DNA from 2 places in the Hominisplanchenecus murintestinalis genome. Region 2 is predicted to be linked to the other one. Evidence: riboswitches for the same ligand, from Rfam matches in the RefSeq annotation. Region 2 holds a riboswitch; the other holds the start of a gene.
What was found. A riboswitch is a leader RNA that binds a small molecule or an ion and turns the genes downstream of it on or off. The one in region 2 is predicted to bind FMN.

Region 1 (14,710 bases), on a different contig from region 2:
TCATGTTTATGGAGGGATTGTAGGCCCAGCGCATCCTTGCGGGGAAAAATATATGAGTTTTGGGAGAACCAAGGTATTCCGGCGGCAGAAAGATTCATTGATGCGGCGGTTTGATTTTGTGGAGACGTTTAATGCCTGTGAGTCACCGGAGAGGAATCAGGAAGCAAAGGAACTGGCGAAAGAATATTATCTCCCGGGATTCGGCGGAAGCGATTCCCATAAAGAAAATTGTGTGGGACTGGCATATACGAAGTTTGCAGATAAGATTACCTGCGAGTCAGACTTGATTGCGGCGGTCAGAAGAAAAGCCCCCATCCGTGCGGGGGGCGAGTATTACCACGGTACCACCAAAGAGAAAATCGGGGCAGCAAATAACGTACTGGTATATTCTTTCTGGCTGTACAATAAGACAAGCGGGCTGCTGCGTGCTCATAAACGGCATGCGAAGGTTAAATACCTGGACATCGGACAGCCCCGGACACACGATGCAGGCGGCTGACTGTCAAGGCGGCGGGTCATGATTCCCTGTAAATCAGCAGGGAAAATAGCAGCCGCCGCAGCATAAATTCAGCAGGCACAGATTCAGACAGAAACGATTTCCCATATCTGTCTGCCCGTAGGCGCTGCCCACGGAACTGTACCAGGTACTGCTGAACTCAAGCTGCTGAAGGAATTGGCGGTATTGGATATTTGAAGGGTCTAAAGCCGCTGCCTGAGAAGCTAGCTGTTTGGCGGTTACATTATTTCCAAGTCCGGAATTAGCAATGGCGCTGAAGAAATACCATTGGGCGTCGTGTTCAGGGATGTCGTTCAGGACATTGAGCGCTTCCTTAAAATGGCGGGAGTTGATAAAGTTTGCAGCTGCCTGCATTTTTACGGAAGAACCGTTTTCCGAGCCAGCATAAGAAGTACGTCCGTAGGAAGTATAGCTATAAGAGGAGCCGCCGTGTTCCCTTTCATCCATAATCTGGCGGTATGCCTGCTGGATTTCTTTGAATTTTTCTTCGGCAGTTTCGGGATGCGGAGCGTTTATATTTGCATCAGGATGATATTTGCGGCTTAGGTTCCTATATGCTTTTTTTATTTCATCGTTAGAGGCATCGCGGCTGACGCCCAAGATTTTGTAAGGGTCTGACATTATTTTTCTTCTTTCTCTTCCTTATAGTTTTTCTGAATCATTTCATATTTTGACCAAAGACCGGAATACAGGATATTTCGAAGGATTTCTGCGTCCATAAGAATAGGGAGCTTTTCAAATTCGCGTGCGCATTCGGCGGCCATCATATGAAGGGTTTCCAGGCAGAATTTTTCGAAATCTGTCTGGTTTCGATAGAATATCCAGGGATTGTAAAGTTCTTTCTTTATATCTGCTTCCAGGTCTTCATAAGCATCCATAAGATAGATAAATTTTCCCAGGAAGAATCCCATCTGTCTTAAGATAGCGCTCCATTCGTCCTCTCTGCAGGTAAAAAGCTCACTAAGAAGAACGCCTGTGTAACCTGAAATCAAATCTAAATCTTCCAGGCGGCATTTTTCGCCGTTATGTACATTTTCCATATAAATGTTTATGGCTTGTACTTGTCTGGGATATCGGGCTTCCAGCGTTTTGTATCGTTTTTTGAGAAGCCGGGCATAAGAAAGTTTCCAGAGGCTTTTGTCGTCCAGCCAGTCATCCATGCATTTGTGGTAAGCCAGCAGAATATTCATATCCGCGGCATAGGCGGTATATTCATTGGAAAGAATCTTGTGCTTTCTGCATGGATGAACCAGGCAGCGTTCCAGACCGGAACAGCTGTCCGGCTCATAAAGCCCGCTGAGCAGTATGGCAAGAAAAGTCATATCATAAGTCAGCGTCATCTGTCCGGCTATGCCATGACGCTCCCGCAAGGATTTGCACAGGCCACAGTAATAGGCGCGGTAGCGGTTGTATTCTTTTATTTTCAGCTCTTGCTGGTTCACAGTGATGTATCCAAACATAATCTCTCCGTGGAAAGCAGTAGTTAAAAAGGGCAGCGTCGGGATTCCGAGGAATTAAGAGCGTTTGATAAACGCAGTTTTGCATTGGGGGCAGGTAATCTGCACTTTTCCGTGTCCTTTGGGAATCCGTATTTTCTGACGGCATTGGGGACAGGTATAAATGCGGTGAGTTTTCCGCTGCTGCGCAAGGCTATTCTGGCGCCGGAAAAAGTGCATGACTTTGTCTTTTTGCCGGAGATACCATAGGTTTTCCTGATAACGCCGGGAATAATTCTTGGAAAACATACGGTAATAGATAAAAACCAGGCCTGCGGTCAGCAGCAGGTTCAGCATCCGGTTCCGGGTAAATAGTGAGACGAGGCACAGGGCGAGGGTAGCATAGAGCAGGGCTTTTGAAAAGTCATCAACGCCATAACGGCCAGACATAAAGTTCTGAAATTTTTGCTTCATATAAAGGTTCCTCCTGTGAGAACGATGAGCCGGTCAGTAAGTATCGGACGGCAGTTTCTGATAAACGGAGCAGACAAAAGCGCGTGCGTTTGCTAAATCTCTGCGGTCGGGATGGAGCAGCGCTTCGTCAAAATTATGAAGCATCTGTTCTACCTGTTTTCCGTTTTCAAAAGTTTCTATCTGTTCATATTTCCGGCGCACATGCATGGGCATTTTGCCTTGACAGAAAAAGGCGCCCAGATATTGGTTGTCATCCGGGATAAAAGCAGATACATTTTTTTCGATTTTGCGGTAATATTCAGGGTGTTTTCCCATACCGCAGGTAGCGAAAAGCGCGATGTTTTTTCCGTGCAGGCCAGAGAGAAAGTCAAGAATTTCCACGCTGGCAGAGCCGCGGTTTACCCAAAAGCCGATAAAGTACATGTCGGCAGAGTGTTTTTCAAAGCAGGAATCCAGTTTCATGATATCCTTGGAAGCACCGGGAATTTCCTGATAAACTGCTTTTGCAATCTGTTCAGTATTTCCGGTTCCGCTTACATATAAGACTTGTGTTTTCAATTCCGTCACTTCCTAAATAAATTCTAGTAGAAAGGATAGCACAGTTTCCGGGGGAATAACATATATAGAATCTAAAAAAATGTAAAGGATTTATAAACGCCTTACCGCAGGATACGCGGGGGCCATCCTGCGATATTTCCGTTTAAGATGGCTGAAAACATACGCTCTTTCACGCCGGGATTTTCCAGGTTTAGCTGTCGGAGCAGTTTTTTCGCGTATTCCCGTTTCGTGTAACCGTCTGCCGGGCAGGGATTTTTGACAGTGGGAAGCGCGTATTTATTTTTGAATCCAATCACATCTGCCTCGTCTACAAACATCAATGGACGGATAACCGTCAAATCCATTCTGTCTAAATAAGTGAGCGGCGAGAAAGAATGGAACCTTCCCTCAAAAATGAGGGAAAGGAGCATAGTTTCAATTATATCGTCTTTATGGTGGGCATAGGCGACCTTATTGCAGCCAATGCGTTTCGCTTCCTGGTTAAAAGCGCCTTTGCGCATCTTCGCGCACAGAGAGCAGGGATTGTCCTCTTTCCGCTCATCAAAGATAATGCGGGCGATCTCAGTGTCTATTACGGTGTAGGGGACTTCGAGCTCTTCGCAGAGGGAACGTATGGGGGATAAGTCGAAGCCTTCGTATCCCAGGCTGACGGTAATGGCATGGATGTCAAAATGGTTTGGGTAAAAGCGCCGAAGTCCCTGTAGCGCATAGAGCATAGCCAGGCTGTCCTTTCCCCCGGAAATGCCCACGGCGATGGCGTCTCCTTCCTGTATCATTTGGTATTCATCAACAGCTTTTCGGGTATAGCTGAGTAATTGCTGCAGTTTCATAAGTAGAACTCTCCTTTTTGATAATCTGCATCCTACAATAACCTGTTTAAGAGAAAAAGTCAATTTTTCACAGAATTTTAAGGAGTATTCTCTTTAAAGTGTGGTATAGTATGGAAGAAGCAGCAGTGAACCGTGGAACAGGCTGCGGTTCCGGTATCCGCCGGCATGGGGAGTGCATGCGGACGCCAAAGATGCAGATGAAAAGTAAAAGGGGTGATTTTATGGTAATCAGACAGCATATGCAGTTTTTATCCAATGACTCTATTACGCTGGTCCATGCGGTAAAGTGGGTGCCTGAAGGGGAGGTGAAGGCAGTTCTGCAGATTTCTCATGGGATGTGCGAGTTTGTGGAACGCTACGACGAGTTTGCAGTGTTCCTGGCGGAACGGGGAGTCCTGGTGGTGGGGAATGATCATCTGGGGCACGGGGAATCCATCCGCTCGAAGGAAGAGTATGGGTATTTTGCGGAGGAAAACGGAAATTCTACGCTGATAAAGGATTTACACAGACTGCGGAAAATGGTGCAGGAGGATTATCCGCACGCGCCATATTTCCTGTTGGGGCATAGTATGGGTTCGTTCCTGGCGAGGCAGTATATCTGCTGCTATGGGAAAGGGCTGGCCGGGGCGGTTATCATGGGAACCGGGCACCATTCGGGGAACATAGCCATGCTGGGAATGTTAGTCTGTAAGCTGTTCGCGAGGGTAAAGGGATGGCGTTACCGGAGCCGGTTTGTGGACGCGCTGGCATTTGGAGGATATAACAGGGGATTTGGGAAGTCACGCGCAGGCAAGGAATGGCTGACGAAGGATGAGAATTGTGTGAAAACGTATGTGGCAGATGAGAGATGCACATTCCGCTTCACGCTGAATGCCTATTACAATATGTTCCTGGGTCTTTATAAACTTTCGGAGGAGAGCTATCTGAGAAGAATGCCGAAAACCCTTCCGGTGCTGTTTGCAGCAGGCGGGGACGACCCGGTAGGAGCTTACGGAAAAGGCGTGATGCTGGTATATGCCCGGTTTAAGGAACTGGGAATGAAAAATGTGAAGTGCAGGCTGTATCCGGGCGATAGACATGAGATATTGAATGAGACTGACAGGGAAAAAGTTTACCGGGACATTTATACATGGCTTTCGGAATGTCTGGAGGGCACAGGAAAGATGAATAATAAGAAACAGGAGGGATTTTGATGGGAAAGAAGCAGATGTTAACAGGAGCCCTGGCGGCATGTATGTTCCTTACGTCAGGAATGACAGCGCTGGCGGACAGGGTAGATGCAGTGATTGATAAGCCGTACGTGGCGTTGGGCGCAGACTTAAAGGAGTCAGAGAGGGCGAAAGTTCTGGAGCTGCTCGGAGTGACGGAGGCAGAGCTGAAAGATTATGATGTGGTCACGATTACAAATGAAGATGAACATAAATATCTGGACAGCTATCTGGATGCCGGCGTGATAGGGACAAGGGCGCTCTCTTCTGTTATGGTAGTGGGAAAAGAGGCGGGAAATGGTATCAATGTAAGCACAAACAATATTTCCTACTGTACGTCAGGCATGTACCGGAATGCGTTGATTACTGCCGGAGTGGAAGATGCAGATATTACAGTGGCAGGACCATTTTCAATATCCGGGACGGCGGCGCTGGTGGGCGCTATCAAAGCTTATGAGACGATGACCGGGGAAGAGGTTCCTGAAGTAAACCTGGATGCTGCGAACAATGAACTGGTAATCACAGGGGAAATCGTGGAGAGCGTAGGGGATCCTGAGAAGGTAGAACAGCTTATGGCGCTGGTGAAACAGGAGGTGGCCGAGGGTGCGGTCAGCGGCAGTGAAGATATTAAAAATCTGGTGAAACAGGCGGCGGACGAGCTGGAGATTCGTCTTTCCGATGAGGATAGGGATAAGATTACCGGGCTGATGGACAAAATCGACGGTTTGGATTTGAACGTAGACGCCATCAAAGAGCAGGCGAAAGATTTGTACCATAAATTAGAAAATCTGGATTTTAACTTTGATGCAGAGAGTGTAGGAAATTTTTTTACAAGAATCATAGACGCGATTGTAGGATTTTTCCAGGATCTCTTTTCTTAAGAAGCAGGGAGGCGAAATGCCTCCCTGTAATTATTCTCCCAGCGTCCATTCGGAATCATTTTCTTGCGCTTCTTCCGGAATGTAATTTTTGTAAATCCTCATATAGATGTGTGAATTGATAAATGCTGTCAGGGCAAAGCCTGCCGCCAGCCAGACCACGGCTCCGTATACCAGGACAACGCCATAGTTCAGAGTCAGGAACATCGGCACATAGGTAATGAGCAGAAGCAGGATGGTATAGGGCAGATGCCTGATGGACATGAGCAGGGAATTCTTAAAAGTGTTTTTTACGGTATTGTCAAATTTGGCTAACAGCGGAAATATGTAAGCGGATATCATGCCGTAAATCAGGAGAATAAAGCACAGTCCCAGATAAACGGCTTGAAAGATTCCGCCGGAACCTGCCTGCTCCATGATTTGAAAATCCAGCCAGAGAACCGTTCCTCCAGCCAGGAGGATCAGCCAGATTCCTGTTGCCTGCCTGAAATTCTGGCGGAACGACTGGAAAAAGCTTCGGGAGATATAAGATTCCTCGTTCCGTACCATTTTCAGGGTTACATAATACATTGCGGTAACGGATGCACCAATGGTCACCACGGGAAGGCAGCAAATCAGGAAGATGATGTTTAGAAGAATCAAATCAGCGGCTTTTCCCATAAAAGTGAAAAATTTGTTATCCATGTTAAAAATGCGATCCATCATAATACCGTTCCTCCTGTGTTGTTAAAAGTAACCGGTCGCCGTATTTTTGGTGTTCCAGTAGTAAAGCCTGCCGGATTTGTCAATTCTTTTTCCGTTTTTCTTTTTAGTCTCTATATAGATATAATAAGTTTTCTTCGGATTGAAAGATTTTCCTTTAAATTTTGAAAATGTAGCTTTCGTTGTATTTTTGCCGACGGATTTCAACTTTTTGTAGCCGGATTTCTGTTTTGTGGATACGTAGATGTCATATCCGGTAGCGCCGCCTACCTTTTTCCACTTGACAGTCAGTTTTTTCTTAGATACTTTTGCGGAACTGATGCGCGCCTGGTTAAAGCATTGGATGGTGGAAACAGGAGTCTGCCAGGTATTTCCGTTTATGGTTCGGGAGGCCTGTATTTTTACCGTGTAAACTTCATCTTTCATTTTTGAGAAAGATACGCTGCTGCTGGATGGAGAAAGTATCTTTGACTGTACCTTTTTCCCTTTGCTGTTGTACAGAGAAATGTTGACGGTATCGGCAGTCTCTATCCGATCCCAGGCTACTTCAAGCATATTGATGAAATACCACCAGCGTTCCTGCCGGAAATTTTTCACCCGCGCCGGCATCGTCTCGATGGTCAGGCTCCTGCCGCTGCCAATGGACCCGTCTGCGGCGTAAGGCTCTACTTTTACATAGTATTTCTTTCCGTCCTCCAGCCCGGTGATTTTGTAGAAAGTGTTCGGGGTTTTTGCGAAGAGTTTTGTGCTCCCGTAGTCTTCTCCCAGGTAAATGTTGTATCCGGCCGTTTCTGTTGTATTGGAAGAGCTGATATAGCTGAGTTTCCAGCTGATTACGGCATTGTCTGTTCCATACTGTGTCTGAGCAGGAGCCTCCATAGAAACATAATAGCGGCTGTCGGCTGCCTGTGCACCGGATGTTATAACCAGGGTTCCGGTAAGAAACATCAGCGCAGTGATTAGGATGCGTATCGTTTTAAATTTTTGTATTTTCATAAAAGCATCCCCCTTTCTTTTTTATAATATTTATAGTATACCACTTGAAGAGGGATTGCGCCACTTCTTATTGCAAGGATTTATTCGATTTTTGAAATTGTGCAGAATTTAGGGGAAGTCTATGGTATAATGAATGAAAAGGATTATAAACGGCTGTTTCATGGAATAGAGAATTGCCCCTCAGCGTATATATTTAGTAATTTTAATAACGGGCGGTTTGTGTGTGAAACGAAGAAATATTCTGATAATGATTGCAGCGGTGGCTATTCTTGGACTGGGGCTGTTATGGGGCAGGATTTCCCAGGCGGTTACAGAGGATGTGAAGCCGAGGATTGCGCTGACCTTTGACGACGGGCCGCATCCGGTCTACACGCCGAAGCTTTTGGATGGGCTAAAGGAGCGGAATGTGAAAGCGACCTTTTTTGTGGTGGGGAAGAATATTGAGGGACGCGAAGATATTATTAAACGCATGGACGAGGAGGGACATCTCATCGGTAACCATACGTATGATCATGTAAAGATTACCGGGCTTCCGGAGGAAGAGGCGTGCGCACAGATTACAAAAACGAGTGAGCTGGTGAAGGAGATTACCGGAAAAAATACGGAGTTTGTGCGTCCGCCTTTTGGCGCGTGGGATAAGAAGCTGGAGTGTGGATTTGAGATGTTTCCGGTACTGTGGAGCATCGACCCGCTGGACTGGACAACGAAAAATGTGGATGCGGTGGTTCAGAAAGTACTTAGCAGGGCAGAGGAGAACAGTATCATTCTTCTGCATGATTATTACGATTCGTCTGTGGAGGCAGCGCTGAAAATTGTAGACGCCTTGTTGGAGCGGGGGTTTGAGTTTGTAACAGTGGATGAACTGGTTTTGGAGTAAACGGAGGGGAAGATGGATTTATTTGATTATATGAGGAAAAATACGATGGAGACGGAGGCGCCGCTGGCATCCCGGCTGCGCCCAAAGACTCTTGATGAGGTGGTAGGACAGCAGCATATTATCGGAAAGGACAAGCTGCTTTACCGTGCGATTAAGGCGGATAAGATAAGCTCTATCATTTTCTATGGTCCTCCGGGAACAGGGAAAACGACGCTTGCGAAGGTCATAGCCAATACTACCAGCGCGGAGTTTACGCAGATTAATGCTACGGTGGCGGGAAAAAAAGATATGGAAGAAGTGGTAAAGTCCGCGAAAGACAGTATGGGGATGTACGGGAAGCGGACGATTCTGTTTGTAGATGAGATTCACCGCTTCAATAAGGGGCAGCAGGACTATCTGCTTCCGTTTGTGGAGGATGGGACGCTGATTCTGGTGGGCGCAACTACCGAAAATCCGTATTTTGAGGTGAACGGCGCTTTGATTTCGCGCTCGATCGTATTTGAGCTGAAGCCTTTGGCGAAGGATGATATCAAGATACTGATTGAGCGGGCAGTGTACGACAAAGAGCGGGGAATGGGTGAATATAACGCTGTGATTGATGCGGACGCAGAGGAATTTCTGGCAGATATCGCGGACGGAGACGCACGGGCGGCGTTGAATGCGGTTGAGCTGGGCGTTCTGACGACGGAGCGCGGAAGCGACGGGAAAATCCATATCACGCTTGATGTGGCGGCGGAATGTATTCAGAAACGTGCCGTGCGGTATGACAAGACAGGGGATAACCATTATGATACGATTTCCGCATTTATCAAAAGTATGCGGGGCTCTGACCCGGATGCGGCGGTGTATTACCTGGCGCGGATGCTTTATGCAGGGGAGAGTGTGACCTTTGTTGCGCGGAGAATCATGATTTGTGCTTCGGAGGATGTGGGGAACGCAGATCCGCAGGCGCTGCAGGTGGCCGTGGCGGCAGCCCAGGCGGTCGAGCGTGTGGGTATGCCGGAGTCTCAGCTTATTCTGTCACAGGCAGCGATTTATGTAGCGTGCGCCCCGAAGAGCAATTCCTGTACCAATGCGATTTTCCATGCGACGGAGTCTGTGAAGCGCCAGAAAGCCACCGTTCCGTCTCATCTGCAGGATTCTCATTACCGGGGAGCGGAAAAGCTGGGACATGGGCTGGGGTATGAATACGCCCACGATTTTCCGAAACATTTTTCAAAGCAGAGATATCTTCCCGAAGAGCTGGGGGATACAAGATTTTATGAGCCGAGTGAAAACGGATATGAAAAAGAGATTGCGGCGCATCTGAAATGGATCAGGGAGTGAACGGCGGTTCACTCCCTGAAATGTAAGAATGGTGTCGGCAGGATTAATCTCTATCCAGCAGCTCTTTGTAAAATTCTGTGTAATCCGTGCGGCCGTTCTTCATAAACTGAATCGCGGAGCGCGGGTGCTGGTTCAGGATTCCGGTAAGCATGTACGGGAAATCATATCCCCAGATAACGCCTTCCTCTTTCAGTTTCGTCATGTGCTTTTCGATGAACTGGATAACCGGGTAAATGTTGTATTTCGGATTTTTCAGGAATCCGAGCAGAAGCTCCATCATACAGTTGCCGCAGCCTCTTCCCATGCCGTTGTAGGTAGCGTCCAGGAAGTTTACGCCGTCGCCTACGACTTCGATGGTGTTGGCGAAAGCGAGCTGCTGGTTGTTGTGCGCGTGGATTCCCACTTCTTTTCCGTACTGTCCGCAGATTTCCAGGAACGTGTGGGCGGTGCGGGCAATCTGCTCCGGGTAGAAAGAACCGTAGCTGTCTACGATATAAATCGTATCGACGCTGCTCTGTCCCAGAAGGTGCAGCGCCACTTCCAAATCCTGCTCACGCGCATTGGAGAGCGCCATGATGTTGCAGGTGGTTTCGTATCCCTTTGCGTGGGCGTCTTCAATCATATCAATAGCGGCAGGGATCGTATTAATATAGGTAGCAACGCGGATTAAGTCAATCGGGCTGTCGGCGCGGTCAATGATATCTTTTTTGTAGTCACAGCGTCCTACGTCTGCCATAACTGCGATTTTTAAATCCGTGTTATTATCCCCCACGATGGCGCGGATGTCCTCGTCTTTACAGAATTTCCATTTGCCAAACTGCGATTCGTCGAACATTTCGCGGGATGCTTTATATCCAAACTCCATATAGTCAACGCCGGCCCTCAGATTGGCCAGATACAAATCCTGAACAAATTTATCTGAAAAATAGAAATCATTTACAAGTCCCCCGTCACGAAGCGTCGCGTCCACGACTTTAATCTGCGGACGGAAATTCATCAAGTTCGATATTTCCTTCATAGTGTACATGTCTCCTTTTCTTAAATACTTTCGCTCGTTAAACTTTTAAAGTTTAAATCGCGGATGTGTCTGATTATACCGCATAAAAGGAGGTTTGTCAATTGGCGTTTCATGTCGTTTCAGGTATGGAAAAAGCATCCCTAAGGATGCTTAAACCTGCCTGTTTTTTGCTTCTACCGCTTCGGAACGGGCATTGTGCGCCTGGTTCTGGTTTTCCGGTTTTTTCTTTTGGGTTATGCTATTGAATTTATCATCGCTCTTTTTGCGATTCGCTTCTTCCTGTTTTGCTTTGTTCATATAATCACCTCGAGTTTATCGTGCCCGAAATAAAGAAAGCTATTCTAAATCTCCCCTAAAATAATACAACAAAGAGCAACGCATTCCTATGAGACGTTAAAAAATCATCAGGTTCCATAATATACAAATGGATAAATAATAGGAGTCCCACGAACGGAGAGGGGTATTTATTTTAAGATTGGGCTGATGTATTTATATAGAAGCAGCGTTATCACCGAAACAATCACCGCTTTGAGCAGATTGAACGGCGCGACTGCCAGGACGGCGAAAGTTGTCAGGCTGGTAATAGCCGGATTTACTGCCGTTCCCATTCCGATAAGCGCGTCTATCGGCATACCGAAGGCTTTTCCGTATGCGGGAAGCAGGACGAAGGCGTTCAGGAAGCATCCTGCTACTACCATAAAGACCGCGCCAACTGTCATGCCGATAACTGCGCGCTTCTTATTTTTCTTCTTACTGTAGATAAGTCCTGCCGGGACGATGAAGGCGCATCCAATCAGGAAATTTGCGAAATCGCCTACACCTGCCGTCGTGCTGCCCTTAAAAACCATGTGCAGGACGACTTTTACCAGTTCAATGACGGCTCCGGCGGCCGGTCCCATGGCAAACGCGCCTATCAGTACCGGGACTTCGCTTAAATCAATCTTGTAGAATGAGGGGGCAAACCAGAGGGGAATTTCGAACATCATAAGGATGACGGATACCGCCCCCAGCATTCCAATTTCTACCATTTTCTTAATGCTGCTTTTTCCTGCGGCATTTCCTGCCGCGTTTGTGTTTGCGTTCATGTTTTCTCTCCTTTTCATTCCCGCCAGCAATGAGCCAAGCGCCGTGCTTGCGGGGACTTTGACTTTAAAGGAAATTCCACGAAAAATCCCGTATGCGCAAGGGCACACGGGACAATAGTGTTCAAAGAATATCGCATTCTTCTCTCATCCAGACTTTACTGTCGGTTATGGAATCGCACCATATCAGCCGCCGGAGCGGGTCGCGGACTGTACCGCCGGTCGGGGATTTCACCCTGCCCCGAAGAATTTCCTTATTAATATAAGCTGTATTATACTCTATTGTTTCTGAACATGCAAGTGGGTTGGGAAATATCACGAAATTGAACCGGAAGCAGTCCGCCGCCTGTTGGAAAAGTTTAATGCGGAACTCTCTAATTTGATTTGCTGTCGCACAATATGCAGGGCAATACCAAAGTCCATTCATAGCGTATAACCTAATCGGTATAATGGTGCGTGTGCTTTCAGAGTGTATTGATGAATACCGTATGGCTGCTGCATGACGGGTGACAGCAATATGGAACATTGATTTAAGGAATGGTGAATCACAATGTCTGTCTGGAATCCAAAATACCACTTTATTTTGAATCTGTGTAATACTGTTTTGTATATCTAATGGCAAGCAATTGCAGGCAGTAGTCAACGGCTTCGGTATGCAGATTCTCGCCGGTTTCTCTGCCGCAATGCGAATTGAAACGCTCTGTATTGTGCCGATGTCCGCTATTGGCAGTGCACTCTCGTCTTATATTGCACAGAATATCGGAGCAAATAGAAAAGATCGTGTTTCACAGGGGTATCGGGCGGCAAACATAATGATTATTCTCATTGCACAATGGTTTGGTACGCCGTGCCGCTTGGCTGGTTTGCAAACTTCTGTATCTCGTTTGCCCACTACAAGACAGGTAAATGGAAAATGAAAAATATTGTATAAGGATTTTACTTTATTGGGGAGAAGAAATGATTAAAGCGATTTTTCCGGATATTGACGATAAAAAACAAGAACGAATATTCGAAAATGCTTGAAAGTATACACGGGAAATGCTATACTTTGGATGTATAGGGAGGATAACATCATGATAGTTAAGATAAGAAAATATAGAGAAACCGATATTCCTGCCATGCTGTATATTTGGAATGAGGTGGTAGAAGAAGGAATTGCATTTCCTCAGGAAGAAGTGCTGACGGAAACCACAGGAAAGGAATTTTTTGGAGACCAAAGTTACTGCGGTGTGGCGGAGGATACACAGACAGGAGAAATCTTAGGCCTGTATATCCTGCATCCTAACAACGTGGGAAGGTGCGGGCACATATGCAATGCGAGTTATGCCGTATCTGCCAAAAACAGGGGAGTGCATATCGGGGAAAAGCTGGTACAGGACTGCATCAGGCAGGCACGGGATAACGGGTTTAAGATTTTACAGTTTAATGCGGTAGTAGCGTCAAATATCCATGCAAGGCATTTGTATGAGAGAATAGGATTCCGGCAGCTTGGCACGATTCCGAAAGGATTTCGGTTAAAGAACGGGCAGTATGAAGATATCTGCCCATATTATATAGAAGTGTAAGATGGGCACTGGTCACGAGAGAGCAGTAACAGGCCAGTCGGCTGAACTGTTATATGTAACATGCGTCGGGCTAGATTTTTTATATGTGGCGTTATTGCAAAAGCGTGGGAAGAATGATATGATAATTACAAGAGAGACAGGAACGTTTTGGAAAAAAGGGAGGCATTTTGGTGGCTAAGAGGATAGGGAAAATCCTGTTAGGGATTTTTGCGGCTTTTCTGGTGTTGATTGTGGGATATGTGGCGTATATGCAGATTCAGTATTACAGAATTGATGATTTTACAAAGCTTGCCACGGAAAATCCGCAGACAGAGCAGGTACAGAAAGGGAAAGCCTATCGGATTATGACATACAACATCGGTTTTGGGGCATATTCGGCAGACTATTCCTTTTTTATGGATACAGGGGAAATGCTGGACGGCACAAAAACGGTGGGAAAACATGCGAGGGCGCTTTCGGAGAAGGCAGAGCGTGAGAATACGGAAGGAAGCCTGAATCTGGTGAAAAGCCAGGAAGCAGATTTTATTTTTACCCAGGAGGTGGACGAAAAGGCTGACAGGAGCTATCAGGTAAATCAGAGGGAGATTTTCCAGAAAGGGCTTAGCGGCTATGGCTCTGTGTTTGCGAATAATTTTCACAGTGCATATCTTTTTTATCCATTTCTGGAGCCTCATGGGGCGGTACAGGCGGGGATGCTGACATTCAGCAAGTATCAGATTTTAGAAAATACAAGGCGGCAGTTTCCGGTCAGCGATGCCTTTATTACGAAGTTTACGGATTTGGATAGGTGTTTCCTGGTAAGCCGTCTTCCGGTGGACGGAGGGAAAGAGCTGGTATTGATACAGGTACATCTGAGCGCTTATGACAAAGGCGGGCTGATTCGTGCAGAACAGCTTGCGCTGCTGAATGAAGTGCTTGCCCGTGAGCGTGAGCAGGGGAACTATGTGATAGCTGGCGGGGATTTTAACCATGATATCGCAGAGTCTATCGAGAGCTTTCCATCGGGGCAGAAGACGCCGGAGTGGGTCTATCAGCTCGACAGTGACGACCTGGCGGATGGATATCGTTTTGCAAAAGCGGAGAATGCAGCAGAGATTCCAACTTGCAGGGGGGCGGATATCCCATATGAAAAGGACGTGACATATACGGTGGTTGTGGACGGATTTATTGTTTCAGATAATATAGAAGCGAAGGCAGAAAATATTGACGGGGGATTTTTGTATTCCGACCATAATCCAGTCGT
Region 2 (14,710 bases):
TATCTGCTCTGTGACGAGACGTTTGACGGGCTTGACCCGGTCATGCGCCAGGCGGTGAAAAGTATTTTTGCGATGGAGTTGATGAATCGTCAGTTTACGCCTGTTATCGCATCCCACAGTTTACGGGAGCTGGAGGATATCTGCGACCATGTGGGGCTGTTGTATAAGGGAGGCATTCTTTTATCGAAGGATTTGGAAGATATGAAGTTCCATATCCATAAGGTACAGTGCGTTATTCAGGACCCGGTGAAAGAAGAAGAACTTTTAACGGAGCTTCATGTGCTGCAGCATGATAAGAGAGGTTCTCTGCTTACTGTTGTAGCGCGGGGGACGAAACAGGAAATTCTGATGAGCATTGAAGATAAGCATCCGATTTTCTCAGAGGTACTTCCGCTGACTTTGGAAGAAATATTTATCAGTGAAACGGAGGTGGCGGGTTATGACATCAAAAATCTCATTTTGTAGACTGTTAAAAGAAGATTTTAAACGCAGAAGCTGGCTGATTGCATTGGTCTCTCTGGCATGCTTTATTCTGCTTCCGATTGTTCTGCTGCTGAGTATTGACGGAATGATGGACAGCGTCCGCGACGGATATACAGAGTTTTCTTATGTACAGGAATATTATATGGATGCTGTCAGGATGGGAAACGGCGTTGGCGGGGTGCTGGCGTTTGGCGCTGCTGTGCTGGCGGGAATCAGCGGATACAGTTATCTTCATTCTAAGGTGAAAGTGGACTTTTTCCATAGCCTTCCGATATCCAGAAAAAAGTATTTTTTTGTACAGTATGTGTCTGGAGTCATTATTTTTGTAGTTCCGTTTATTGTGAGCATGCTGCTGTGCCTGCTGGTTGGCGCCGTAAATGGGCTGCTTACGGGAGGCGTGGTTCTTATGGCAGTGAGGATGACAAGTTTCCGGATTCTGGAATATCTGGCCGGTTATGGGACGGCTATCCTGGCGACGGTTATGACGGGGAAAACGCTGACGGCTATCCTGGGAACAGCAGTATTTACAGTGTATATTCCAGCGGTACTGCTTGTGTGGGCCGGTATGAAAAGCGTATTTTTTAAGACCTATATATCTAACACGGCAGCAGAGAAAATCTCTATGCTGTTTTCGCCTTCGTTTTCGGGCTATTATATAGAAGAATTGATGAAAGCGAAAGAGAAATGGCTGGTGATCGGCGTGGGAATCCAGATTTTTTGGATAGCGCTTATGACGGGGATTGCCCTATGGCTTTACTGTGTGCGGAAGACAGAGGCGGCAGATCACTCTATGGCGTTTCCAAAAAGTGAAGGCGTGATAAAAGTTTTGCTTGCAGTGCCTATGTCGCTGGTGGCAGGCTTGGCTTCACGGATGATAGGAGTTGACGGAGGAATGCATTGGTTTTTCTTCGGCACTGTGTGCGCGTCAGTGATTCTGTCATCAGTGATTGAATTTATCTACCATCTGAATATGAGGGAGCTATTTAAGAATAAAGTTTCCCTGATGCTCTCGGTAGCGCTTTCCCTGGGAGCAGCTCTGGTTTTCAGATATGATATTATGGGGTATGATACGTATCTTCCGGCGAGGGAAGATGTGGCGCAGATGGCTTTCTATGACGAACGGCTGAATGGGAACTTCTATTACAGGCCGTTTGTAGAAGGATATGATTTATATTCGGTCAATGCGGCGCTGGACAGTACGCTTTTGGACAATTTTGCCCCCGTTTATGAGTTGGCGAGAAAAGGCGCGAGAGAGGAAAACACCGGAGAATGCCGCAGCATTTCAGTGGAGTATAAGCTGAGAAATGGAAAACGTGAGCGGCGGAATTATATTGTAGCGGAGAAGGATATTCAGGAAACGATAAAAGCCCTGTTTGAAACTCCTGAGTTTGCAGAAAAGATTTATCCGGTTTTCTGGCGGGATGCGAATTTGGAAGGAGATATCAATATCAGCAGCCTGTTTGGAAATGTTGAATTAAAGCTTAGTGAAAAAGAGTGTCAGGAATTCTTGGATATTTATCGAGAGGAACTGCGCCATATCAGCTATGAGGATTACCAGAACCATGTGATTGGAACGATAGGATTTTCCGTTGTCATTGAGGAGGAAAGAGGAAGATATGGATTTTCGACTACCAGTTTCAGGGAAGAGGGATATCCCATCTGCAGCAGTTTTCAGCAGACAATCGCTTTTCTGCGTGAGAAGGCAGGTATTGATTTAGAGCACCGGCTGACGGAAAAAGACGTGGAGAGAATCGTTCTGACGGATTACAGAAGCGAGGGAGAAGGAGAGACTACTACAACTACAGTGAATGATGCAGAGGAAATTCAGAACGTATTGGACTGCATGGAATATCTTCCTTTGTATAGTGGCTGGATGAGCGTTGAAGAAGTAAATATTGAGATTGTTCTCAAAAGTGGGGAAATACCGTCGGGGAATCTCTATTTTTTGAAAGGAAAATTGCCGGATATTCTGGAAGAGCAATAATGGTTCTCTTTGGTTTCGTGGCTTGACAGAGGCATTCATCATGTGTATACTAATATTTAAGTGAATAAAGTCTTCAGGGCAGGGTGACTCCTGCGGGGCGTTCGCAGTCCCGCAGGCAAGAATTCCCTACCGGTGGTACAGCCCACGAGCCGCAAGGCATGATTCGGTGAGACTCCGAAGCCGACAGTATAGTCTGGATGAAAGAAGATGACAGACAGATGCAGGATGATGGAATCCTGTATATGTGCGATTGCTCTGGAATATATTTGTTCCAGAGTTTTTCTTTTTAAATATAAAACCGCATTTCTGTCTGCTTTGGCTCTGGATATTTTATTCAGGGCTTTTTGTTTTCTTTGGAGGTAGGGAAATGAATGATTTGGAGTATATGAGGCTGGCGTTGGAGCTGGCTGAGAGAGGAGCCGGATGGACGGCGCCGAATCCTATGGTGGGGGCGGTCATTGTCAAAGATGGACGGGTGATCGGGCAGGGCTGGCATGAAACGTATGGAGGGTTCCATGCGGAGCGGAATGCGCTGCGTTCCTGCACGGAACCGCCGCAGGGAGGGACGATGTATGTAACCCTGGAGCCATGCTGCCATCATGGAAAGCAGCCCCCCTGTGTGGATGCAGTTCTGGAAGCGGGGATTCGGAGGGTTGTGACAGGTTCTGACGACCCGAATCCGCTGGTAGCCGGAAAAGGAATCCGGACGCTGAGGGAACATGGAGTGTGCATAACGGAACATGTACTGCGGGAAGAATGTGACAGGCTGAATCAGGTGTTTTTCCATTACATACAGACAAGGGAGCCGTTTGTAGTTATGAAGTATGCTATGACGCTGGACGGGAAAATAGCAGCATATACAGGAGCTTCAAAGTGGATTACGGGAGAAGAAGCAAGGAGGCATGTAATGACACAGCGTCATCGGTACAGCGGCATCATGGCTGGGGTGGGTACCGTGTTGGCGGACGATCCGCTGCTGACCTGCCGTATAGAGGGCGGGAAAAATCCAATACGCATTATCTGTGATTCCAGACTCAGGACGCCGCTTACCGCGCAGGTGGTTAAAACGGCTAAGGAAACGCCGACAATTTTGGCTACCTGCAATGCGGACAAAGAGCGGCATGCAGTTTATCAGCAAGCAGGCTGTACCGTACTTGCGGTTCCGGAGAAATCGGGATGCGTAGATTTGAAAGAGTTGATGAAAGAGCTGGGACGGTACGGTATTGACAGTATTCTTTTGGAAGGGGGAGGAACGCTGAATTGGGCGGCGCTGGAGAGTGGGATTGTTCAGAAAATACAGGCATATATTGCCCCAAAGCTATTCGGGGGCAGGGAAGCGAAAACCCCGGTGGAAGGCAGGGGATTTCATTCACCGGACGCTGCAGTATTTCTGAAAGACAGCGTGATAACACGTCTGGGGGAGGATTTTTTGGTTGAAAGTGAGGTGAGGCAAGATGTTTACAGGGCTCATTGAGGAAATCGGAACGGTAGAAAGCGTGAAAAAAGGGGCGTATTCAGCTATATTGAAAATAAGAGCAAAGAAGGTTCTGGAAGGTTTGAAGGCGGGGGATAGCATAGCGGTAAACGGAATCTGCCTGACGGTGACGGCGTATTTTCCCCATACTTTTATAGCAGATGTGATGCATGAGACGATAAATCGTTCTTCGCTGTCAGGATTAAGGCCGGGCATCCATGTGAATCTGGAGCGTGCGATGGCGGCAGACGGGAGATTTGGCGGACATATTGTTTCAGGGCATGTAGACGGCGTGGGGGTGATTACGCAGATTCAGTGTGATGATACGGCAGTCTGGTATACGGTGCAGGCGCCGCCTTCTATTTTGCGATATATTGTAGAAAAGGGCTCTGTTACAGTGGATGGTATCAGCCTGACGGTGGCGAGAATATCGGGACATTCATTTTCTGTTTCCGTTATTCCACATACAGCGCGGATGACAATCCTGGGAGAGCGCCAAGTGGGCGATAAAGTGAATCTGGAGACAGATATTATCGGAAAATATGTGGAAAAACTGCTGCGCCCGGCAGAAGAGATGCGGCAAGGCGGTATAACAGAAGAATTTTTAGCGAAGTATGGATTTTAGGAGGAGAGAATATGGTTTCATTTGACACAATAGAAGATGCACTTGAAGAACTGAGAAAAGGCAGGATTATTTTGGTGACGGATAATGCAGAGAGGGAAAATGAAGGGGATTTCATCTGCGCAGCAGAATTTGCCACTACGGAGAATATTAATTTTATGGCAACCCACGGAAAGGGGTTAATCTGTATGCCTATGTCTGAGGAGTATGTGCGAAGGCTGCAGATTCCTCAGATGGTACGGCAGAACACAGATAATCATGAGACGGCGTTTACCGTGTCGATTGACTATGTGGGAACGTCCACGGGAATCTCAGCAGCCGAGCGTTCCGTCACGGCGATGAAGTGTGTGGAGGAAGGGGTGAAACCAGAGGATTTCCGCAGGCCGGGGCATATGTTTCCATTGCTGGCAAAGAAAAACGGCGTACTGGAGCGGGATGGGCATACGGAGGCGACAGTGGATCTGTGCCGTCTGGCAGGACTGAAAGAGTGCGGTCTGTGCTGCGAAATCATGAGGGAGGATGGGACGATGATGCGCACGCCTGAGTTGATGGAACTGGCGAAGCGGTGGAATATCAGATTCATTACGATTGAGGCTTTACAGAATTACCGGAAATGCAATGAGCAGCTGGTTGATAGGGTGACGGTTACGGATCTGCCTACAAAGTATGGAAGTTTCAGGGCATATGGGTATGTAAACCGCCTTAATGGTGAGCATCATGTGGCGCTGGTGAAGGGGGAGATTGGTAACGGCACGGATGTGCTGTGCCGGGTCCACTCGGAATGCCTGACCGGAGACACTTTTGGTTCGCTGCGCTGTGACTGCGGGCAGCAGTTTGCTGCCGCAATGACGCAGATAGAAGAAGAAGGGCGGGGAGTCCTGCTTTATATGCGCCAGGAAGGACGGGGCATCGGGCTGATTAACAAGCTGCGGGCTTACGAGCTCCAGGAGCAGGGGATGGACACCCTGGAGGCAAATCTGGCGCTGGGGTTTGCAGGAGACCAGAGAGAGTATTATGTCGGAGCGCAGATTTTGCGGGATTTGGGTGTGAAAAGCATGAGGCTTTTGACAAATAATCCGGATAAAGTTTATCAGCTTTCAGAATTCGGGATAGAAATTGCGAAAAGGGTTCCTATCCAGATGGAAGCGACAAAACATGACATTCGCTATCTCAAGACAAAACAGGAGCGCATGGGGCATATTTTGAATTTTTAAGAACAGGAGGAATTTTATATGAAAACATTTGAAGGAAATCTGGTATCAAAAGGGATCAGGGTCGGAATCGTTGCCGCCCGGTTTAACGAGTTTATCACATCGAAACTGCTGGGGGGCGCGATGGACGGCTTGCTGCGGCATGATGTGAGGGAAGAAGATATCCATGTGGCGTGGGTTCCGGGAGCATTTGAAATCCCGCTTATCGCCTCAAAAATGGCGAAGAGTGGGAAGTATGATGCAGTAATCTGTCTGGGTGCGGTAATCCGCGGCAGCACGAGCCACTACGACTATGTGTGCAGCGAGGTGTCAAAAGGAATTGCGGCAGTTTCACTGGAGAGCGGCGTTCCGGTAATGTTCGGAGTTCTTACGACAGAGAATATTGAGCAGGCTATTGAACGTGCAGGAACCAAGGCGGGGAATAAAGGGTATGACTGTGCAGTGGGGGCGGTTGAAATGGTGAACCTGATAAGGGAAATGGAATAAGACACCCTCTTATCGGCAACCGCGTTAAATTTAAAAAGACCGGTAAAAGCAGTATGAATAACTGTATTTACCAGCCTTTTTATTCCCGCGAGCAACGAGCCAAGTGACTGCTTGCAGGCATTTGGCGACTGCCGCGAGGGTCAAATACCCCGCCCCTTGGGGCGCTTCAAGTTTGATACCCCGTTGCTTGCAGCGGGGTTTTTGACTCTATTACAGAAGAAGATATGCAAAAATAAACTCAGCTTCAGAATCTTCCTTTTGCCGGGAGATTTAGTCTGTTAAAATTCTGGCTCAATCAGGCCGTAAGTATTTCCTTTTCTTTTGTATACTACATTCACTTCATCTGTTTCTGCATTAGTGAATACAAAGAAACTGTGCCCTAAAAGCTCCATCTGTATACAGGCATCTTCCGGGAACATTGGTTTTATGCCGAAGTGTTTGGTGCGGATGATTTTTACATCTTCTTCATCCGGAACTTCTTTTTCGATAAATTCCTTCTTAAAATTTCCTCCGTCCTGGTGTTTCTCGATGATTTTATTCTTATATTTGCGAAGCTGCCGCTCGATAACCTCCTCTACTAAATCAATGGATACATACATATCATTGCTTACCTGTTCGGAACGGATAATATTTCCTTTTACAGGAATCGTCACTTCGATTTTCTGTCTTTCTTTCTCAACGCTCAGAGTTACTTGAATCTCTGTTTCGGGGGTAAAGTACCTTTCCAGTTTTCCAAGCTTGTCCGTAACCGCATTCTTTAAGCCTTCCGTAACATCAATATTTTTCCCGCTAATCGTAAAACGCATAATATCCAACTCCTTTTTTGTAAATTTGCGGCACCTGATGGGTGCCATGCCGTACAATTATTATACCATATTTTACATGAATTTCAAGAAGAAATCTATAAATTATCTGTAAATTTGTAATGAAATGGTCAATGGAGAATCCCAAGGGCGTGGGCAAGAATGGAGAGCAACTGTGCAGAAGATGCCGTAAAAGCTCAAATCGTTCATAGGTTATTCATAAAAATGCTATTGTTTATTCTGAGGGAAAGTGGTAGAATACTAGGTAGTTTGCGTGAAATAGATGAGAGTATAGGAGAAAAAAAATGAATCTGATTCAAAAAATATTCGGTACGCACAGTGAACGTGAGGTTAAGATGATTATGCCGCTTGTGGAAAAAATCGAAGGGCTGCGTTCAACCATGCAGGCTTTATCAGATGAAGAACTGCGGGATAAGACAAGGGAATATAAGGACAGGCTGGCGGAGGGTGCTACACTTGATGATATCCTTCCGGAAGCATTTGCCACGGTGCGGGAAGCGGCACGGCGTGTGCTGAATATGGAACATTACCGAGTGCAGCTTATCGGCGGTATCATCCTTCATCAGGGACGTATTGCAGAGATGAAGACAGGAGAAGGTAAGACCCTGGTATCCACGCTGCCGGCGTACCTGAACGCACTGGCGGGGAAAGGCGTCCATATCGTTACGGTAAATGATTATCTGGCGCACCGTGATGCAGAGTGGATGGGGAAAGTCCATGAGTTTCTGGGGCTAACGGTGGGATGCGTGCTCAATGAGATGGACAATGACGAGCGCCGGGCGCAGTATGCGTGTGATATCACCTATGTGACGAATAATGAACTTGGTTTTGATTATCTGCGTGACAATATGGTAATTTACAAAGAGCAGCTTGTGCAGAGGGAGCTGCACTATGCGATCATCGATGAGATAGACTCGATTTTAATTGACGAGGCGAGGACCCCGCTGATTATTTCAGGCCAGAGCGGGAAGTCCACGAAGCTTTATGAGGTCTGCGACATTCTTGCGAGACAGCTGGAGCGAGGCGAGGCGAGCGGAGAAGTAACGAAAATGTCGGCAATTATGGGAGAGGAAATCACAGAGACCGGGGACTTTATCGTAAATGAAAAGGACAAGGTGGTGAACCTGACGGCGCAGGGTATCAAGAAGGTCGAGAAATTTTTCCAGATTGAGAACCTGGCTGATCCTGAAAATCTGGAAATCCAGCACAATGTCAATCTGGCGCTGCGCGCCCATAATCTGATGCACAGGGATCAGGATTATGTAGTAAAAGAGGACCAGGTATTGATTGTTGATGAGTTTACCGGGCGTATTATGCCGGGAAGACGCTACTCTGACGGGCTTCATCAGGCGATTGAGGCGAAAGAGCATGTGAAGGTAAAGAGGGAGAGTAAGACGCTGGCAACCATTACGTTCCAGAATTTCTTCAATAAATACGCGAAGAAATCCGGTATGACCGGTACGGCTCTGACAGAAGAAAAAGAGTTCCGTGATATTTACGGAATGGACGTTATCGAAATTCCGACGAACAAACCGGTAGTGCGCCAAGATTTGGATGATGCGGTATATATGACGAAAAAAGAAAAATTTCAGGCTGTTGTGGAATCTATTGTAGAGGCTCATGAAAAGGGGCAGCCGGTGCTGGTAGGTACGATTACCATTGAGACTTCGGAGCTTCTGAGCGGCATGCTGAAACGGGAGGGCATTCCCCACAAAGTGCTGAACGCGAAATTCCATGAGCTGGAGGCAGAGATTGTGGCCGAGGCAGGGCGTCATGGGGCCGTTACGATTGCTACCAATATGGCAGGACGTGGTACGGATATCAAGCTGGATGATGAATCCAGGGAAGCAGGCGGACTGAAAATCATCGGTACAGAGCGTCATGAGTCCAGGCGTATTGACAATCAGCTCCGCGGACGTTCCGGACGTCAGGGAGACCCGGGAGAATCCAGGTTTTACATTTCGCTGGAAGATGATTTGATGAGGCTCTTTGGTTCTGAGCGTCTGATGGGCATTTTTAAATCTCTGGGCGTAGCGGAGAATGAGCAGATTGAGCACAAAATGCTGTCGAAAGCGATTGAGAATGCACAGAAGAAGATAGAGAGCAACAACTATGGAATTCGTAAAAACCTGCTGGAATACGACCAGGTAAATAATGAACAGCGTGAAATTATCTATAATGAAAGACGGCGTGTGCTCGACGGGGAAAATATGAGGGATTCGATTCTGAAAATGATTGCTGATACTGTAGATAATACGGTAGATATGTGCATTTCAGATGACCAGGGTACAGAGGAATGGGATATCCATGAGCTTGAGTCCCTGCTGACGCCGATTATTCCTATGAAGGTTACTGTTCAGGAGAATATGAAGAAGAATGAACTGAAGCAGTCTCTGAAAGAACAGGCGGTGAAGCTGTATGAATCTAAGGAAGCAGAATTCCCGGAGGCAGAGCAGATTCGTGAGCTGGAGCGCGTGCTGCTGCTGAAAGTGATTGACAGGAAGTGGATGGATCACATTGACGATATGGATCAGCTCCGCCAGGGAATCGGTCTCCAGGCTTATGGTCAGAGAGACCCTCTGGTTGAGTTTAAGATGAGTGGGTATGAGATGTTTGACGCTATGTCGGCAGCTATCCAGGAAGATACCTTGCGTCTGCTGTACCATGTAAGGATTGAGCAAAAGGTTGAAAGAGAAGAAGTAGCGAAAGTAACAGGAACGAATAAGGATGAGTCCCTGCAGAAAGCGCCCAAAAAGCGTGTAGAGCAGAAGGTTTATCCAAATGATCCATGTCCGTGCGGAAGCGGCAAGAAGTATAAACAGTGCTGCGGAAGGAAAAAATAGGAAGTGCATACAGGAGACCGTTATTAAAAACGGTCTCTTTGTAGATATTAAAAAATGAAAGAAGGTGAAGCGGTGGTTGAGTTAGATCAGTTCAAGTATACATTGAACACGTATGAAAAACCATTAGTGGAAGTGAGGGATTCACTTTGACTTGGCTAACAAGGAGAAGCGGATTCAGGAATTAGAGAGAAAAATGGAAGAGCCTGATTTCTGGGATAAGCCGGAAGAGTCTCAGGAGGCAATGAAAACCCTGAAAGACCTGAAAAGCGACATTGAAACTTTCCAGGCGCTGAAGGAGCAGTATGAGGAGATTGAGACACTGATTGAAATGGCGAATGAGGAGAATGATACCTCTTTAATTCCGGAAATTCAGGAGACATTGGAGGCTTTTATCAGCACTTATGATAACATCCGTATCAAGACCCTGCTTTCCGGCGAGTATGATAAGGATAGCGCTATCTTGACCCTTCATGCAGGGGCGGGCGGTACGGAGTCCTGTGACTGGGCTGGAATGCTTTACCGAATGTTCTGCCGTTGGGCGGATAAGAAAGGCTATTCTGTGGAAGTGCTGGATTATCTGGATGGTGATGAGGCGGGAATTAAGTCCGTGACATTCCAGGTGAATGGGGAAAATGCTTATGGTTATCTGAAGTCAGAGAAGGGTGTTCACCGTTTGGTGCGTATTTCGCCGTTTAATGCGGCGGGTAAACGTCAGACTTCTTTTGTGTCGTGTGATGTAATGCCGGATATTGAGGAGGATTTAGATATTGAAATCCGTGAGGAGGACTTGCGTATTGATACTTACCGTTCCAGCGGTGCGGGTGGACAGCATATCAATAAGACCTCGTCGGCAATCCGAATCACCCATCTCCCTACGAATATCGTGGTGCAGTGCCAAAATGAGCGCTCTCAGTTTCAGAACAAAGATAAGGCGATGCAGATGCTGAAAGCGAAGCTGTATCTTCTGAAGCAGCAGGAGAATGCAGAGAAAGTATCGGGCATCCGGGGAGAAATCAAAGAAATCGGCTGGGGCAGCCAGATACGTTCCTATGTATTACAGCCCTACACGATGGTAAAAGACCATCGGACAGGCGCTGAGACCGGGAATGTGGACAATGTTTTAGATGGAAGCCTGGATTTGTTTATGAATGCGTACTTAAAGTGGATAACTTTGGGGGAGAGTGCAGGGAATACAGATGAGATAGAGTGATGGGCTTGATTAGATTTTGTAAACTGATATAAGTAGTAGCGCTGTAAAGAAGGAGGGAATCGAAAATGAGAAGATGGACAGGGAAGCGGGCGGCTGTTTTCACATTGGCAGGAATGCTGGCGGCAGGCGGAGCGGCAGCCCCGGCAGTGACAGTTGACGCGGCAAAGAGCAGCCTGGAGAAATCAGCGGAAAAGCTTGTAAAGAAAGTGGTTAAGAAAGAGAAGAATCAGAAGAAGCAGCTGAAAAAGCTATTTCAATATGTAGAAAAGACTTACGGTTATGCCCGTGTCATGGGCTTTACAGGTAAAAAAGGCTGGGAGAAAGCTTATGCGGCGGAAATGATAAAAAATAAAAAAGGAAGCTGTTATCATTTTGCAGCAGTATATGCATTTCTGGCAAAGAAGGCTACGGGGCTTCCGGTAAGAATCTGCACGGGGACTACGAACGGTTTTAACGTATCCCGGTGGCAGCCTCATGCATGGTGTGAGGTGAAAGTCGGGAAAATATGGTATGTGTGCGATACGAACCTGGATAAATTCGGAGCGAAAAGTACAGGGAAATATTTCATGAAGAATGTTAAAACCATGAAGAAAACCTTTAAAAAGAGCAAGACAATAAATGTGAAGTTTTAGCGCAGGGTGAAACTGTTTAACAATTGGAAAAGAAGTCATGATTTCGCCGGGGGCGGAGATAAAGAAAGGACAGGGTTATGAAACGAATTAGAATCGGCATTGCCGTGCTGGCGCTGGGATTTTTCTTCCAGGCTCCGGGAGAGGCGGTTCTTCCTGCTATGCGGGTTCAGGCAGCGGCGGAGAAGAAGAGCGGCGTGGTAAAAGAGAAAAAGAAATATTTTTATTACAAAAAGGGCAGGAAAGTTAAGAACAAGTGGGTAAGTATAAAGTCTAAAGGCAAGACACAGAAATATTACTTTGGGAAAAACGGCGCGGCTTATACCGGAGTGAAGAAAGTGAAAGGAAAGACTTATTATTTCAATAAAAAAGGCCAGATGCAAACGGACTGCTGGTATAAAAAGACATACTACTTTGCGGGTAATGGCAAAGCATATACAGGTATCTATGTGATTGAAGGGAAACTGTATGCTTTTGGGAAAGACGGGAAGCAGAATGCTGAGCAGACAAAGAACCTGCAGCAGTACAGCGTACAGGGAACGGATGCGGCGGCCCTGAAAGCTCTGCTTGGCGAACCGTCCTCGGCAGAATATATGGCGAGCTGTATGACCTGGGAGGGACAGACAGGAGACGACGGAATTTTGACTTATAAAAATTTCACTGTGTTTACGTTCCGCTACGGTGACAAAGAAATCGTGTGGCAGATACTTGGGGCATAGCGGAGGTAAGGCATGGTATTCAGTTCACTGGTATTTTTGTGCATTTTTTTGCCCGTGGTATTCCTTGGGCATCTGCTTCTGCCCGGAATCCGGGCAAAGAATGCGATGCTGCTCTTAGCCAGCTTGGCATTTTATGCGTATGGCGAGCCGATTTATGTGTTTATGATGATTGGTTCAGCATTTATGAACTATTTGTGGGCTCTGGGGGTGTCACGTTTCCGGAAGAAGCGGAAGCTTCTTTTGGGAATGGCGGTTAGTATGAATTTGGCGCTTTTGCTTGTGTTCAAATATACAGGATTTTTGGCGGAAACTTTGAATTCTCTTACGGGGACGTCAGTTCCGGTGCCACAGATACGGCTGCCGATAGGGATTTCCTTTTTTACATTCCAGGCAATGTCGTATGTGATTGATGTATACCGGGGGGTAAACCCTCCGCAAAGGAATTTTGGGAAGGTGCTGCTTTACATATCTTTTTTTCCGCAGCTCATCGCGGGACCGATTGTCAAGTATCATGATGTGGAATTGGAAATTGGGAAGCGGAAGCAGACAGCAGAACGTGTGGCAAAGGGCATCCGCCGCTTTATCGCGGGGCTTTCAAAGAAAGTGTTGATTGCGAACGTGATGGCGCTGGCTGCGGATACTCTGTTTGGAGCAGAGGCGGGGAGCATCGGCATGGCCGCCGCCTGGGTCGGCGCGCTGTCGTATCTGTTCCAGATTTATTTTGATTTCAGCGGATACAGTGATATGGCAATAGGGTTAGGATGGATGTTTGGGTTTCATTTTAAAGAAAATTTCCGTTATCCCTACGGCGCTTCCAGTATCCGGGAATTCTGGCGCAGATGGCATATTTCTCTGTCAAGCTGGTTTCAGGAGTACCTGTATATCCCGCTGGGAGGGAACCGGAAAGGCAGGGCGCGCACCTGCATCAACAAGTTTCTTGTATTTTTATGTACCGGAATCTGGCACGGAGCAAATGTGACCTTCCTGTTTTGGGGGATTTACCACGGATTTTTCCTGATGTTGGAAGAATTTATTCCGTGGCTGCGAAAAAAAGGCGGCAGGGTAAAACAGGCATGTATGCATGTCTATACACTTCTGGTAGTGTGCATCGGGTTTGTATTTTTCCGCGCAGACACGATAGGACAGGGATTCTTGTGGGTGAAAAATATGTTTATCGGAGTTTCCGCAGGAAGCAGTTCTTTGAGTCTTTGTCTTCAGCAGCTTACCCCGCTTTATCTTGTGACTTTTGCAGCGGCCTGTACAGCATCTTTTCCTGTATGCGGGAAATGGAAAAAGCGGAGGGGTTATGAGACGCTCGCCTATGTGTGCAGCCTGGCGGGGCTGGCGCTGTGTATGCTGAATCTGGCTGGCGGAACGTATAACCCGTTCATCTATTTCAGATTTTAGGAGGGCGGCAAAATGAAGAAGAAATATATTCTGTATGCGGTACTCTTTTTTGCAATCTGCCTGTTTCCGGTGGCAGGTCTGGCGGTGCCGGAACGGGAAGAGGTTTCCGAGAACCGGACGCGTGCAAAAGCCCCGGCGCTGAAAGACGAAAATGGATGGAATCCGGACTTCCTGTCGGATGCAGGCGAGTGGTTTCAGGATCATTTCGGATTCCGGCAGGAACTGGTCACGGTGAATGCGCTGATGCAGGGAAAGATTTTTGGTGTTTCGGCAGCAGGAAGTGTGATTCAGGGAACGGACGGCTGGCTGTATTATCAGGATTCCCTGAATGATTATCTGGGGGCGGGGCTGATGAGCGACAGGGCGCTGTTTAATGTGGCGCACTCTCTGTCTATGATGCAGGAGTATGCGGAGCGGCAGGGGGCGGATTTCTTATTTACGATTGCACCGAATAAGAACAGCCTGTACGGAGAGCATATGCCCTACTATGACAGTTTGAAAGTTTCGGATGAAAAGAATATGGATCGTATTGTCCCCTGGCTTGAGAAAGAGGGAGTTCATTATGCAGCGCTTTCCCAGGTATTTGCGGAGCAGGAAGAAGTGCTTTACCATAAAAAGGATTCCCATTGGAATAATAAAGGGGCGGCGCTGGCAGCAGATACTTTGCTTGCAGCTCTTGGCAGAGAACATCTTCCATATGTAGAAGCACCCGGCGAGACGAGGAAAGATTTTACAGGGGATTTGGATAAAATGCTTTATCCCCTGGCACTGACGCCGGAGGAAGAAATTTATTATGATAATGATGTGTTTGCTTATGT

Region 1: it holds a riboswitch for FMN, as region 2 does, so the genes downstream of both, NFR99_RS11820 (ECF transporter S component) here and ribD (bifunctional diaminohydroxyphosphoribosylaminopyrimidine deaminase/5-amino-6-(5-phosphoribosylamino)uracil reductase RibD) in region 2, are expected to answer to the same signal.

What each region holds. Positions count from the first base shown of each region.
Region 1 is NZ_CALPCM010000038.1:9,428-24,137, forward strand. Features, by position in the region: gene NFR99_RS11750 (PHP domain-containing protein) at 1-499, shown strand, start outside; gene NFR99_RS11755 (J domain-containing protein) at 533-1,138, opposite strand; gene NFR99_RS11760 (DUF5685 family protein) at 1,138-1,977, opposite strand; gene NFR99_RS11765 (hypothetical protein) at 2,032-2,427, opposite strand; gene bilS (flavodoxin family protein BilS) at 2,461-2,985, opposite strand; gene NFR99_RS11775 (tRNA lysidine(34) synthetase) at 3,087-3,815, opposite strand; gene NFR99_RS11780 (alpha/beta fold hydrolase) at 4,037-5,008, shown strand; gene NFR99_RS11785 (DUF1002 domain-containing protein) at 5,008-5,904, shown strand; gene NFR99_RS11790 (YesL family protein) at 5,935-6,606, opposite strand; gene NFR99_RS11795 (hypothetical protein) at 6,628-7,599, opposite strand; gene NFR99_RS11800 (polysaccharide deacetylase family protein) at 7,823-8,476, shown strand; gene NFR99_RS11805 (replication-associated recombination protein A) at 8,489-9,802, shown strand; gene NFR99_RS11810 (aldolase catalytic domain-containing protein) at 9,846-10,820, opposite strand; gene NFR99_RS11815 (hypothetical protein) at 10,971-11,117, opposite strand; gene NFR99_RS11820 (ECF transporter S component) at 11,285-11,905, opposite strand; FMN riboswitch at 12,038-12,155, opposite strand; partial or broken gene NFR99_RS15600 (WYL domain-containing protein) at 12,258-12,428, opposite strand; gene NFR99_RS15490 (MATE family efflux transporter) at 12,586-12,819, shown strand; gene NFR99_RS11830 (GNAT family N-acetyltransferase) at 12,976-13,467, shown strand; gene NFR99_RS11835 (endonuclease/exonuclease/phosphatase family protein) at 13,638-14,710, shown strand, end outside.
Region 2 is NZ_CALPCM010000005.1:5,191-19,900, forward strand. Features, by position in the region: gene NFR99_RS03225 (ABC transporter ATP-binding protein) at 1-465, shown strand, start outside; gene NFR99_RS03230 (DUF6449 domain-containing protein) at 440-2,467, shown strand; FMN riboswitch at 2,533-2,680, shown strand; gene ribD (bifunctional diaminohydroxyphosphoribosylaminopyrimidine deaminase/5-amino-6-(5-phosphoribosylamino)uracil reductase RibD) at 2,835-3,941, shown strand; gene NFR99_RS03240 (riboflavin synthase) at 3,922-4,566, shown strand; gene NFR99_RS03245 (bifunctional 3,4-dihydroxy-2-butanone-4-phosphate synthase/GTP cyclohydrolase II) at 4,578-5,777, shown strand; gene ribH (6,7-dimethyl-8-ribityllumazine synthase) at 5,796-6,260, shown strand; gene hpf (ribosome hibernation-promoting factor, HPF/YfiA family) at 6,539-7,066, opposite strand; gene secA (preprotein translocase subunit SecA) at 7,369-9,927, shown strand; one part of gene prfB (peptide chain release factor 2) at 10,000-10,062, shown strand; one part of gene prfB (peptide chain release factor 2) at 10,064-11,137, shown strand; gene NFR99_RS03270 (transglutaminase-like domain-containing protein) at 11,203-11,769, shown strand; gene NFR99_RS03275 (hypothetical protein) at 11,847-12,485, shown strand; gene NFR99_RS03280 (MBOAT family O-acyltransferase) at 12,498-13,892, shown strand; gene NFR99_RS03285 (alginate O-acetyltransferase AlgX-related protein) at 13,905-14,710, shown strand, end outside.